DNA from 2 places in the Vagococcus jeotgali genome. Region 1 is predicted to be linked to the other one. Evidence: predicted binding sites of a transcription regulator. Region 1 holds the regulator's gene; the other holds the start of a gene.
The links. The regulator CtsR, encoded in region 1, represses protease genes until heat stress. The targets are predictions, from matches to a motif close to TTGGTCAAAAAAGGTCAAANA.

Region 1 (6,005 bases):
TCGGAATCCGGGAGGACCATCTCCCAAGGCTAAATACTCTCTAGTGACCGATAGTGAACCAGTACCGTGAGGGAAAGGTGAAAAGCACCCCGGAAGGGGAGTGAAATAGAACCTGAAACCGTGTGCCTACAAGAAGTCAAAGCCCGTTAATGGGTGATGGCGTGCCTTTTGCAGAATGAACCGGCGAGTTACGATAGCATGCGAGGTTAAACTGAAGAAGTGGAGCCGTAGCGAAAGCGAGTCTGAATAGGGCGAATGAGTATGTTGTCGTAGACCCGAAACCATGTGACCTACCCATGTCCAGGTTGAAGGTGTGGTAAAACGCACTGGAGGACCGAACCCACGTACGTTGAAAAGTGCGGGGATGAGGTGTGGGTAGCGGAGAAATTCCAATCGAACTTGGAGATAGCTGGTTCTCTCCGAAATAGCTTTAGGGCTAGCCTCGGAATTAAGAATGATGGAGGTAGAGCACTGTTTGGACTAGGGGCCCGTCTTGGGTTACCGAATTCAGATAAACTCCGAATGCCATTCATTTATGTCCGGGAGTCAGACAGTGAGTGATAAGATCCATTGTCGAAAGGGAAACAGCCCAGACCACCAGCTAAGGTCCCCAAATATATGTTAAGTGGAAAAGGATGTGAGGGTGCACAAACAACTAGGATGTTGGCTTAGAAGCAGCCACCATTTAAAGAGTGCGTAATAGCTCACTAGTCGAGTGCCCTTGCGCCGAAAATGTACCGGGGCTAAACATATTACCGAAGCTGTGGATAGAACCTTTTGGTTCTATGGTAGGAGAGCGTTCTAAGCGCGCAGAAGTCAGATCGTGAGGACTGGTGGAGCGCTTAGAAGTGAGAATGCCGGTATGAGTAGCGAAAGACAGGTGAGAATCCTGTCCACCGAATGACTAAGGTTTCCTGGGGAAGGCTCGTCCTCCCAGGGTTAGTCGGGACCTAAGCCGAGGCCGAAAGGCGTAGGCGATGGACAACAGGTTGAGATTCCTGTACTCGTTTGTTTTGTTTGAACAATGGAGGGACGCAGGAGGTTACAGAAGCGCACTGTTGGATATGTGCGTACAAGCAACAAGTCTTGGAGTGAGTCAAATGCTTACTCCTTTAAGGATGAGTTGTGATGTGTAGGGAAATAAAGTACCGAAGTTCTAATATCACACTGCCAAGAAAATCTTCTAGTTAGAAGCAAACGACCCGTACCGCAAACCGACACAGGTAGTCGAGGAGAGAATCCTAAGGTGAGCGAGAGAACTCTCGTTAAGGAACTCGGCAAAATGACCCCGTAACTTCGGGAGAAGGGGTGCTGAACGCAAGTTCAGCCGCAGTGAATAGGCCCAAGCGACTGTTTATCAAAAACACAGGTCTCTGCAAAATCGAAAGATGACGTATAGGGGCTGACGCCTGCCCGGTGCTGGAAGGTTAAGAGGATTGGTTAGCATTTATTTGCGAAGCTAAGAATTGAAGCCCCAGTAAACGGCGGCCGTAACTATAACGGTCCTAAGGTAGCGAAATTCCTTGTCGGGTAAGTTCCGACCCGCACGAAAGGCGTAACGATTTGGGCACTGTCTCAACGAGAGACTCGGTGAAATTTTAGTACCTGTGAAGATGCAGGTTACCCGCGACAGGACGGAAAGACCCCATGGAGCTTTACTGTAGTTTGATATTGAATGTTTGTGACACATGTACAGGATAGGTAGGAGCCGTAGAACTCGGGACGCTAGTTTCGAGAGAGGCGCTGGTGGGATACTACCCTTGTGTTATGACCATTCTAACCCGCATCACTAATCGTGATGGGAGACAGTGTCAGATGGACAGTTTGACTGGGGCGGTCGCCTCCTAAAAAGTAACGGAGGCGCCCAAAGGTTCCCTCAGAATGGTTGGAAATCATTCGTAGAGTGTAAAGGCAAAAGGGAGCTTGACTGCGAGAGTTACAACTCGAGCAGGGACGAAAGTCGGGCTTAGTGATCCGGTGGTTCCGCATGGAAGGGCCATCGCTCAACGGATAAAAGCTACCCTGGGGATAACAGGCTTATCTCCCCCAAGAGTTCACATCGACGGGGAGGTTTGGCACCTCGATGTCGGCTCGTCGCATCCTGGGGCTGTAGTCGGTCCCAAGGGTTGGGCTGTTCGCCCATTAAAGCGGCACGCGAGCTGGGTTCAGAACGTCGTGAGACAGTTCGGTCCCTATCCGTCGCGGGCGTTGGAAATTTGAGAGGAGCTGTCCTTAGTACGAGAGGACCGGGATGGACATACCTCTGGTGTACCAGTTGTTCTGCCAAGGGCATTGCTGGGTAGCTATGTATGGACGGGATAAACGCTGAAAGCATCTAAGCGTGAAGCCCCCCTCAAGATTAGATTTCCCATTCCTTTAAGGAAGTAAGACCCCTGAAAGATTATCAGGTAGATAGGCTAGAAGTGGAAGCGCAGTGATGCATGGAGCGGACTAGTACTAATCGGTCGAGGACTTAACCACATAAGCGGTGGACGATTATATGTTGTCTAATTTCAAATCCAGTTTTGAGTGAATAATCACTCATATAGATACAAAAGTGTAGTGGTGATGGCAAAAAGGATACACCTGTAACCATGCCGAACACAGAAGTTAAGCTTTTTAGCGCCGAGAGTAGTGAGGGGTTTCCCCTTGTGAGGGTAGGACGCTGCTACGCTTTGTATCACACGGAGGTTTAGCTCAGCTGGGAGAGCACCTGCCTTACAAGCAGGGGGTCAGCGGTTCGATCCCGTTAACCTCCATTTTTTTATGACTCGTTAGCTCAGTTGGTAGAGCATCTGACTTTTAATCAGAGGGTCACTGGTTCGAGCCCAGTACGGGTCACTTGTTAGCCAAGGATGATTATTCATTCCTTGGCTTTTTTTATTTTTCTATAGATTTAGATACTAGTTACGGTATTTTTTTAATTTATTGGTTAAGATAGGTCAAAAAATTGTCATTGTGTCGACTTTTTTGTATAATAAAGGTCAGACTTAGTCAATAAGTTCAGGTCTAAAGGTGGTGTATATCCTGAATGAGTAATAAAAACATGTCTGATATTATCGAGCAGTATTTAAAAGAGCTATTAGAACAAGAAGATGTTATTGAAATTCGACGATCTGAAATAGCAGAACATTTTAATTGTGTACCATCTCAAATTAATTATGTTATTAACACACGTTTTACAGTTCCTAAAGGATATAAAGTTGAAAGTAAGCGTGGTGGTGGTGGTTATATTAGAATTGTGAAAGTCAATTTATTTAATCACCATCATAGTTTTCAGAATGTGTCTCAGGTAATTGGTACTAAGTTGAGTGAGAGTGAAGGTATTGCTATTCTAGATGGTTTATACCACAGTGAATTTATAACAAAACGTGAGCGTGATTTACTTAATACTGTTTTAAAATTAAATGGTGTAAGTAGATCAGTTGAAGAACAGATATTAAGAGCTAGCTTAATGTCTGATTTATTGGAAAGATTAGGTTATGAAGAATAGGAGTTGAGAAAACATGGCTGAATTATTTACAAAAAGAGCGGAGAAAGTATTGGATTATGCTCAAGAAAGTGCTAAGTTTTTTAAACAAGCATCAGTTGGTACAGAGCATTTACTTATTGGCTTAATGATGGAAAGTAAAGGAATAGGTGGTAAAGTTCTAAGACAACTTCCTATTGATATAGAAGATGTTAGAGACGAAATTGAGTTAACTTCTCAGTATGGTGATTATAAAGTTAAAAAAGGTGTTCTTTTACCATACTCTCCTCGTGCAAAAGATGTGTTAGCTTTTGCTAAGGAAGAGGCAATGCGTAGTAAAGCTCCAAGTATTGGTACAGAGCATATTCTTTTAGGACTTGTTAAAGAAGAAGATATTTTAGCTGCTAGAATTTTAACCAATTTTGGTGTGGAATTGACAGAAGTGAGACAGACTATTTATGAGCGAATAGGGGCTATTGATCAGAATAAGAATGGGAAGAAAAAGAGTATATCAGTACCCCATGGGCCCAATGGTAGTACGCCAACTCTTGACTCATTAGCTAGGGATTTGACAGCGAGGGCTAGGGAGAAGAAATTAGATCCTTTAATTGGTCGTGATATAGAAGTTCAACGCCTTGTTCAAATACTAAGTCGTAGAACAAAAAATAATCCTGTTCTAGTTGGGGAACCTGGTGTTGGTAAAACAGCTATTGCTGAAGGATTAGCTCAACGTATAGTTGATGGTAAAGTTCCTAAAGATATGATTAACAAGCGTTTAATGATGCTTGATATGGGTTCAGTAGTCGCTGGGACTAAATATCGTGGTGAATTTGAGGACCGTATGAAGCGCTTGATCGATGAAATTTATCAAGATGGTGAAGTAATTTTATTTATTGATGAATTACATACTTTAATTGGAGCTGGAGGGGCAGAAGGGGCCATTGATGCTTCGAATATTTTAAAACCTGCCTTAGCTCGTGGTGAATTACAAACAATTGGTGCGACAACACTTGATGAGTATCAAAAATACATTGAAAAAGATTCTGCTCTAGAGCGTCGCTTTGCTAAAATTTTAGTAGATGAACCTACTGAAGAAGAAACAATTCAGATTTTAGAGGGATTGAAATCACAATATGAAACACATCACGGTGTAGCCATAACTGACGAAGCTATTGAAGCAGCAGCTAGGTTATCAGTGCGATATATTAGTGATCGTCAATTGCCAGATAAAGCAATTGATTTAATGGATGAAGCAGCAGCTAAGCTTAGATTAGAGCATTCACAAAAACCATCTCCAATTGTTGTACAACAAGATAAATTAGCTACTATTTATAAAGAAAAAGAACAAGCGATTATTGAGCAAAATTTTGATAAGGTTGTCAGTATTAGAGAGCAAGAACAAAAAGAGCTAGATAAGTTGGATAAACTAGTGAAAAAGCAAGAAGAGAATCGTCACTCTTATGATGCAAAAGTAACAGAGGAAAATATTATTTCAGTTGTTTCTCAAACGACTGGTATTCCTTTGAATCAGCTTGATAAAAAAGATAGTGAGAAGTTACTTGACTTAGAAAATACTTTACATAAACGTGTGATAGGTCAAGATGAGGCAGTTGCTACTGTTTCTAAGGCGATCAGACGTGCTCATAGTGGCTTGAAAGACCCTAATAGACCAATTGGCTCATTTATGTTCTTAGGGCCTACTGGGGTAGGTAAAACTGAGTTAGCTAAGACTATTGCGGATGTAGTATTTGGTTCTGAGGATGCTCTTATTAGAGTGGATATGTCTGAATTTATGGAAAAACATAGCACTAGCCGTTTAGTCGGCTCACCTCCTGGTTATGTTGGTTATGATGAAGGTGGCCAATTAACTGAAAAAATTCGTCAAAAACCATATTCTGTTATTTTACTTGATGAGGTAGAGAAGGCTCATCCAGATGTGTTTAATATTTTATTACAAGTCTTAGATGATGGCCATCTGACCGATGCTAAGGGTCGAAAAGTTGATTTTAAGAATACAATTATCATTATGACTTCAAATATTGGAGCAACTGCTCTGCGTGATGAAAAAACTGTTGGTTTTGGCATAGGTGATAAAACGACTTCTCATAAAGCTATGAAATCTCGTATTATAGAAGAGCTTAAAAAGGCTTTCCGTCCTGAATTTTTAAATCGTGTGGATGAGACGATTGTTTTCCATTCATTGGATAAAGAAGAATTACATCAAATTGTAAAAATATTAAGTAAAGATATTATCACTAGATTAAAAGAACAAGAGATTACATTAAAATTAACACCTGCAGCAATTGATGTGATTAGTCAAGAAGGGTTTGATCCTGAGTACGGAGCAAGGCCAATTCGCCGTGCTTTGCAAAAAGAAATTGAAGATAGGTTAAGTGAGTTACTACTATCTGGTGAGCTTGAAACAGGGGATACAGTGACTCTTGGTGCGACAAAAGGTAACATAACGACAAAGGTAAAAAAAACAGTTTTAAATTAAAATAAACAGGTGTTAGCTATAACGGCTAGCACTTGTTTT
Region 2 (6,005 bases), 870 kb from region 1:
CATATCCAACATATCCAGGAGGTGCCCCGACTAAACGAGAGACACTATGTTTTTCCATATATTCACTCATATCTAGTCTAACCATGTGTTCTTCTGAATCGAATAAACTCTCAGCTAAAGCTTTAGCAAGTTCTGTTTTACCAACACCAGTTGGTCCTAAGAATAAGAATGATCCAAGAGGTTTGTCAGGATTTTGAAGACCTGCACGTGACCTAATAACCGCATCACTTACTGCATCTACTGCTTCAGATTGCCCAATAACACGCTCATGAAGTGTTTCATTTAAACGTAAAATTTTCTCACGTTCTCCTTCTTCCAGACGACTCACTGGAATACCTGTTAAACGTCCCACAACAGTAGCAATTTCTTTTTCTGTCACCACTTCTTGGACTAAGCGGTCTTCATTTAATTTAGCATTTTTCTTTTCTAACTCTTTTAATTCTTCTTTAAGTTTTGGAAGCGTGCCGTGACGCAAGACAGCTGCTTCTTCTAAATCATAGTTACTCTCAGCGTTTTCAAGTTCTGTTTTTACTCTATCTAATTCAGCACGTTTTTCGTTAACTTTGTTTAATTCTTCTTTTTCAGTTTCCCACTTCATTTTTAGATTGTTAGCTTCTTCTCTAAGTTCAGCGAGCTCACCTTGAAGTAATTCTAAACGTTTTTTGCTGGCATCATCATCTTCTTTTTTTAGAGCTGCCTCTTCAATTTCAAGTTGCATCAAACGTCTTGTTACTTGGTCTAACTCTGTTGGCATAGAATTCATTTCAACACGAATAGTCGCACATGCCTCATCCACTAAATCAATGGCCTTATCTGGTAAATAGCGATCAGTAATATAACGGTTTGATAACACACTAGCAGCAACTAAAGCATTATCATGAATATTCACACCATGGTGAATTTCAAAACGCTCTTTAAGACCACGTAAAATACTAACAGAGTCTTCTACTGTAGGTTCTTTAACTAATACTTTTTGGAAACGACGCTCTAGGGCTTTATCTGTTTCCATATATTCACGGTACTCATCTAAGGTTGTTGCCCCTATACAATGTAATTCACCACGAGCAAGCATTGGTTTCAACAGATTTCCAGCATCCATGCTACCTTCTGTTTTACCAGCCCCCACAATTGTATGAATCTCATCAATAAATAGAATAATTTGACCATCTGAATTTTTAACTTCATTCAAGACAGCTTTTAGACGCTCTTCAAACTCTCCTCTAAATTTAGCTCCAGCAATTAAAGCCCCCATATCAAGTGAGATAATGACTTTATCTTTTAAGTTTTCTGGCACATCTCTTTTAACGATTCGTTGTGCTAACCCTTCGATAATAGCTGTCTTACCAACACCAGGTTCTCCAATTAAAACCGGATTGTTTTTTGTTTTACGAGATAATATACGAATCACATCACGAATTTCTTCATCACGACCAATAATCGGGTCTTGTTTACCAGATTTCACCGCTTCAATCAAATTCGTTCCATATTTTTCTAATGCTTCGTATTGTTCTTCTTGATTTTGACTAGTCACACGTTCTCCTCCTCTTAAGTCTTTGATTTTTTCTAATAACTCTGCCTCTGTTACTTTTTGGGCAAGTAAATATCTAGTTAGTGCATAATTTTTTAATTTCATTAAAGCTAATACAACAACTTCTGTTGATAAAAAATCATCATTAAAACTTTCTCTGATTTTATCAGCCTCTTGTAGTAAGTGATATAAATTTTGGCTAAGATTTTGTCCATATTGAACGTTTCCACTAATAACAGGAACTTTATCTAATTCTAGATCAATCTCATGCTCAAAAGCATCTACATCAAGGCCAATCCCTGAGTATAGATTTCTGGCAAAATGATTAGGTTGCAAGAAAATCTTCCACAAATGAACAATATCAATATCTTGATTTTTTCTAGTTACAGCAACTTGTTGCGCTTCAGCAATAGCTTGTTGTAAGGTTGTTGTCATTTTTTCTATATTCATCTTTCGTCCTCCCTTTTGCTAATATCATAATTTTACAACATTGGTCAAAAAAGGTCAAATAATATACTTGATCTTTCTATTTTTATTATAAAAAGAAATAACAATTAAATATAATCTGTTTTATTACCTTCATCCGATAAAAAAAATTGAACAAACAAAAAAGAAGTTAACATATGTCAACTTCTTTTCTAACTAACTTATTTTGTTTCGTTTAATTTAACTATTTCAACAATTAATGATGTCGCTTTTTCCATGCTTTCAACTGCTACAAATTCAAAACGACCATGCATGTTTTCTCCACCAGCAAAAATATTAGGCGTTGGTAATCCCATATAAGAAATTTTCGATCCATCTGTCCCACCACGAACAGGTGCTTTATTCGGTTCAATATCTAATTTTCTCATGGCTTCATCTACTAAATCAATAATACTCATATCTTTTTCAATCACTTCACGCATGTTGTAGTATTGATCAAAGATATTAATAGAGATTCTCTCTTGACCAAAGTCTTTATTCATCTCATCTACAATAGATTGAATATATGCTTTTTTAGCTTCAAACTTCTCACGGCTGTGATCTCTAATAATATATGTCATAGTTGCTTCATCCGGTACACCATCTAGTTGTAATAGGTGGAAGAATCCTTCATAACCATCCGTTTTTTCAGGCACTTCATCTTTTGGTAATTTATCATGTAAATCAATGGCAACTTGCAGAGCATTGACCATTGTATTTTTTGCAGTTCCTGGGTGAACATTTTTCCCTTCAATTGAAATATCAGCTTGAGCTGCACTGAATGTTTCAAATTGTAATTCACCTACAGGCCCACCATCCATTGTGTAGGCAAAATCAACTGGAAAATCTTCGACTTTAAATTTATCAGCACCAATTCCAATTTCTTCGTCTGGCCCAAATGCTACCATGACTTTACCATGTTTGATTTCTGGATGTTTAATTAAATATTCCATAGCTGTCATAATTTCAGCAATACCAGATTTATCATCTGCTCCTAAAAGAGTTGAGCCATCTGTTGTAATTAGTGTTTGACCTTTATAATTAGCTAGATTAGGGAAGTCTGTCACTGTTAATTTAAATTTACCTTCTTTGTCTAAGGCAATGTCTGATACACCATCATAGTTTTCTACAAATTGAGGATTAACATTTTCAGCATTGAAATCTGCTGTATCCATATGAGCGATAAAGCCCATGCTTCTCACATTTTTATCAGTATTGCTTGGTAATGTGGCAATCACAAATCCATTTTCATCATTATAAAAGACATCTGACATCCCAATTGTTTCAAGCTCTTTTTTTAATTCGTGAGCAAAATCCACTTGAGTTTGTGTAGTTGGTGTAGTTTTACTTGTTGCATCTGACCTTGTTTCAGTTTTAACATACTTAATAAATCTCTCTACTAAATTTGGATACATATTACGACACTCTCCTTAAATAATTTCAAATGGGTTGGTACTTACTTGACTGACAATAAAATCAACATCCCAGCCTTGTGAGTCTTTCCATTCATTAAACATTTCCACATATTTTTCTTTACAGATTGATTCAATATAGTGGCCAGGATCAATCACTGATAATCCTTCCTCTATCATATCATGAGCAGTGTGAAAATACACGTCTCCTGTTATATAAAGATCTGCTCCTTTTTTCAAGGCATCTTTATAAAATTTTTCGCCACTTCCACCACAAATGGCAATCGTTTCAATCATTTTTTCATGAGTATCTGTTACAAGTGTCACAGCGTTTAAACCAAAAACTTGTTTCACGTGAGTCACCGTATCATCTAAAGACATTGGTTGAGCAAGCTTGCCGATTCTTCCTAGACCGTAATCATCTGTCATATTTTCTAAGTTAAAAATATCATAAGCAGGCACTTCATAAGGATGATATTTCTGAATAATATCTTTAACAATATTTAATTGTCGTTCTGGAAATATAAATTCTTGTCTTTGCTCTTCAACTTGAGCTATCTTCTCTTTTTCTCCAGTGAAGGGGGCTGACATATCACTTGGTCTAAATCTACCTACTCCACTAGAGCTAAAGCTAGCAAAATCATACCCACCATATTCACCAACCCCAGCTTTGCCCAACATCTCACGCATAATACCAGCATGACTTGTCGGTGTAAACAAGACTAGTTTTTTATAAGGAAAACGATGTGTTAAACTTAAAAACTCAGTATCGTGAAGACCTAACAGATCACAAAACCAATCATTTAAACCTGGATTCACAATATCCATATTTGTATGTGCCGCATAAACTGCTATATTATGTGACAGTAAATCAGCAAACATTTGAGTTTGAAAATCATCTGTCGTCAGACGTTTTATAGGTCTAAAAATTGGTGGATGTTTGGCAATAATAAGGTCTACATTTTTTTCAATAGCTTCCCTAACAACAGCTGGTCTAACATCTAAAGTCATCATGACACGTTTTATAGGCTTATTTAGTGTGCCAATATGAAGACCAACGGGATCACCATCTTCAGCCAATTCTTTTGGAACAACACTTTCAAAATATTGAATGAATTCCTCTCCTGTCAGCATTATGATAATACCTCCTCAATTAATGTGATTTTATCTGTCACTTCTTTGATTTTTTTATCTTGTGTTTCTCTAGATTGTTCTAATTGTTTTAAAATATTGGAAAATTGATCTTTTTCTTGTAACCATTTTTCTTTAAAAATATCAGTTGGATCTTGAAGTAACACTGGTCCAAACATCTGCTCTTTTTTAGATAATTCACTAGATTCACTAGATTTATCAGCCACTATAATTTCATAAATTTTACCATTTTCCTTAATAATCAACTCATCTATAATCACATATGATTCCTTAGATAACCATGACCTTAAGACTTGTGACCCAATATTGGGTTGTAAAATTAATCGCTCATGACCTGTTAATTTATTATTTTGTTTTCCGCGCTCTAAGATATCACGAATCAATGTACCACCCATACCACAGATTGTAATCACAGAAACGCAATCACTAGCTTCTAAAACATCTAGACCATCACCTAGCCTTACATCAATCACAGATGATAAATCTAGTTCATTGACTAAAGATTTTGCTGATTCAAATGGTCCCTTAACTACTTCACCTGCAATCCCTGATAGAATTTGTTGATTTATCACTAAATATGCTGGTAAATAAGCATGATCTGATCCGATATCAGCTAATTTTGCACCTTTTGGAACAAAATCAGCTACTTTTTTTAAACGCATTGATAATTGTTGATGATCCATATTTCTACCTCACTTTTAAACTAAGTAATTCATTATACCATTTTTTTATTGGGCTTTCTAAGTAAAATAAAAATGATCTTCAGAGCCATCTACACTCCAAAGATCATTCCTATATTAAATGTTTATTCTAAAAAGTCTTTTAATTGTTTAGAGCGAGATGGATGGCGTAATTTTCTTAAAGCTTTTGCTTCAATTTGACGAATTCTCTCACGAGTAACACCAAATACTTTACCAACCTCTTCTAAAGTTCTAGTACGACCATCATCAAGACCAAAGCGCAGTCTTAAGACATTTTCCTCACGATCAGTCAATGTGTCTAGAACACTCTCTAATTGCTCTTTTAATAACTCATAAGCTGCATGTTCAGCAGGACTTGTAGCATCTTGATCTTCAATAAAATCACCAAGGTGCGAATCATCCTCTTCCCCGATTGGTGTTTCTAGAGAAACTGGCTCTTGAGCAATTTTTAAAATTTCACGTACTTTTTCTGGTGGAAGATCCATCTCAGCACCAATTTCTTCAGGTGTTGGTTCTCTTCCTAAATCTTGTAGTAATTGACGTTGGATACGGATTAATTTATTGATTGTTTCAACCATATGTACTGGAATACGAATTGTTCTAGCTTGATCAGCAATAGCTCGAGTGATTGCTTGACGAATCCACCATGTAGCATACGTTGAAAACTTAAAACCTTTTTCATGATCAAATTTCTCAACAGCTTTCATTAATCCCATATTACCTTCTTGAATTAAATCTAAAAACTGC

Region 2: a site for CtsR is predicted at 2,019-2,039, ahead of clpB (ATP-dependent chaperone ClpB). Genes of this name have one in related genera too.

What each region holds. Positions count from the first base shown of each region.
Region 1 is NZ_CP142146.1:1,911,024-1,917,028, reverse strand. It holds rRNA gene VSF34_RS09485 (23S ribosomal RNA) at 1-2,481, shown strand, start outside; rRNA gene rrf (5S ribosomal RNA) at 2,559-2,674, shown strand; tRNA gene VSF34_RS09475 (tRNA-Val) at 2,687-2,759, shown strand; tRNA gene VSF34_RS09470 (tRNA-Lys) at 2,769-2,841, shown strand; gene VSF34_RS09465 (CtsR family transcriptional regulator) at 3,032-3,493, shown strand; gene VSF34_RS09460 (ATP-dependent Clp protease ATP-binding subunit) at 3,507-5,966, shown strand.
Region 2 is NZ_CP142146.1:1,040,879-1,046,883, forward strand. It holds gene clpB (ATP-dependent chaperone ClpB) at 1-1,978, opposite strand, end outside; gene pepT (peptidase T) at 2,176-3,408, opposite strand; gene VSF34_RS05400 (Nif3-like dinuclear metal center hexameric protein) at 3,424-4,542, opposite strand; gene VSF34_RS05405 (tRNA (adenine(22)-N(1))-methyltransferase) at 4,539-5,240, opposite strand; gene rpoD (RNA polymerase sigma factor RpoD) at 5,363-6,005, opposite strand, start outside.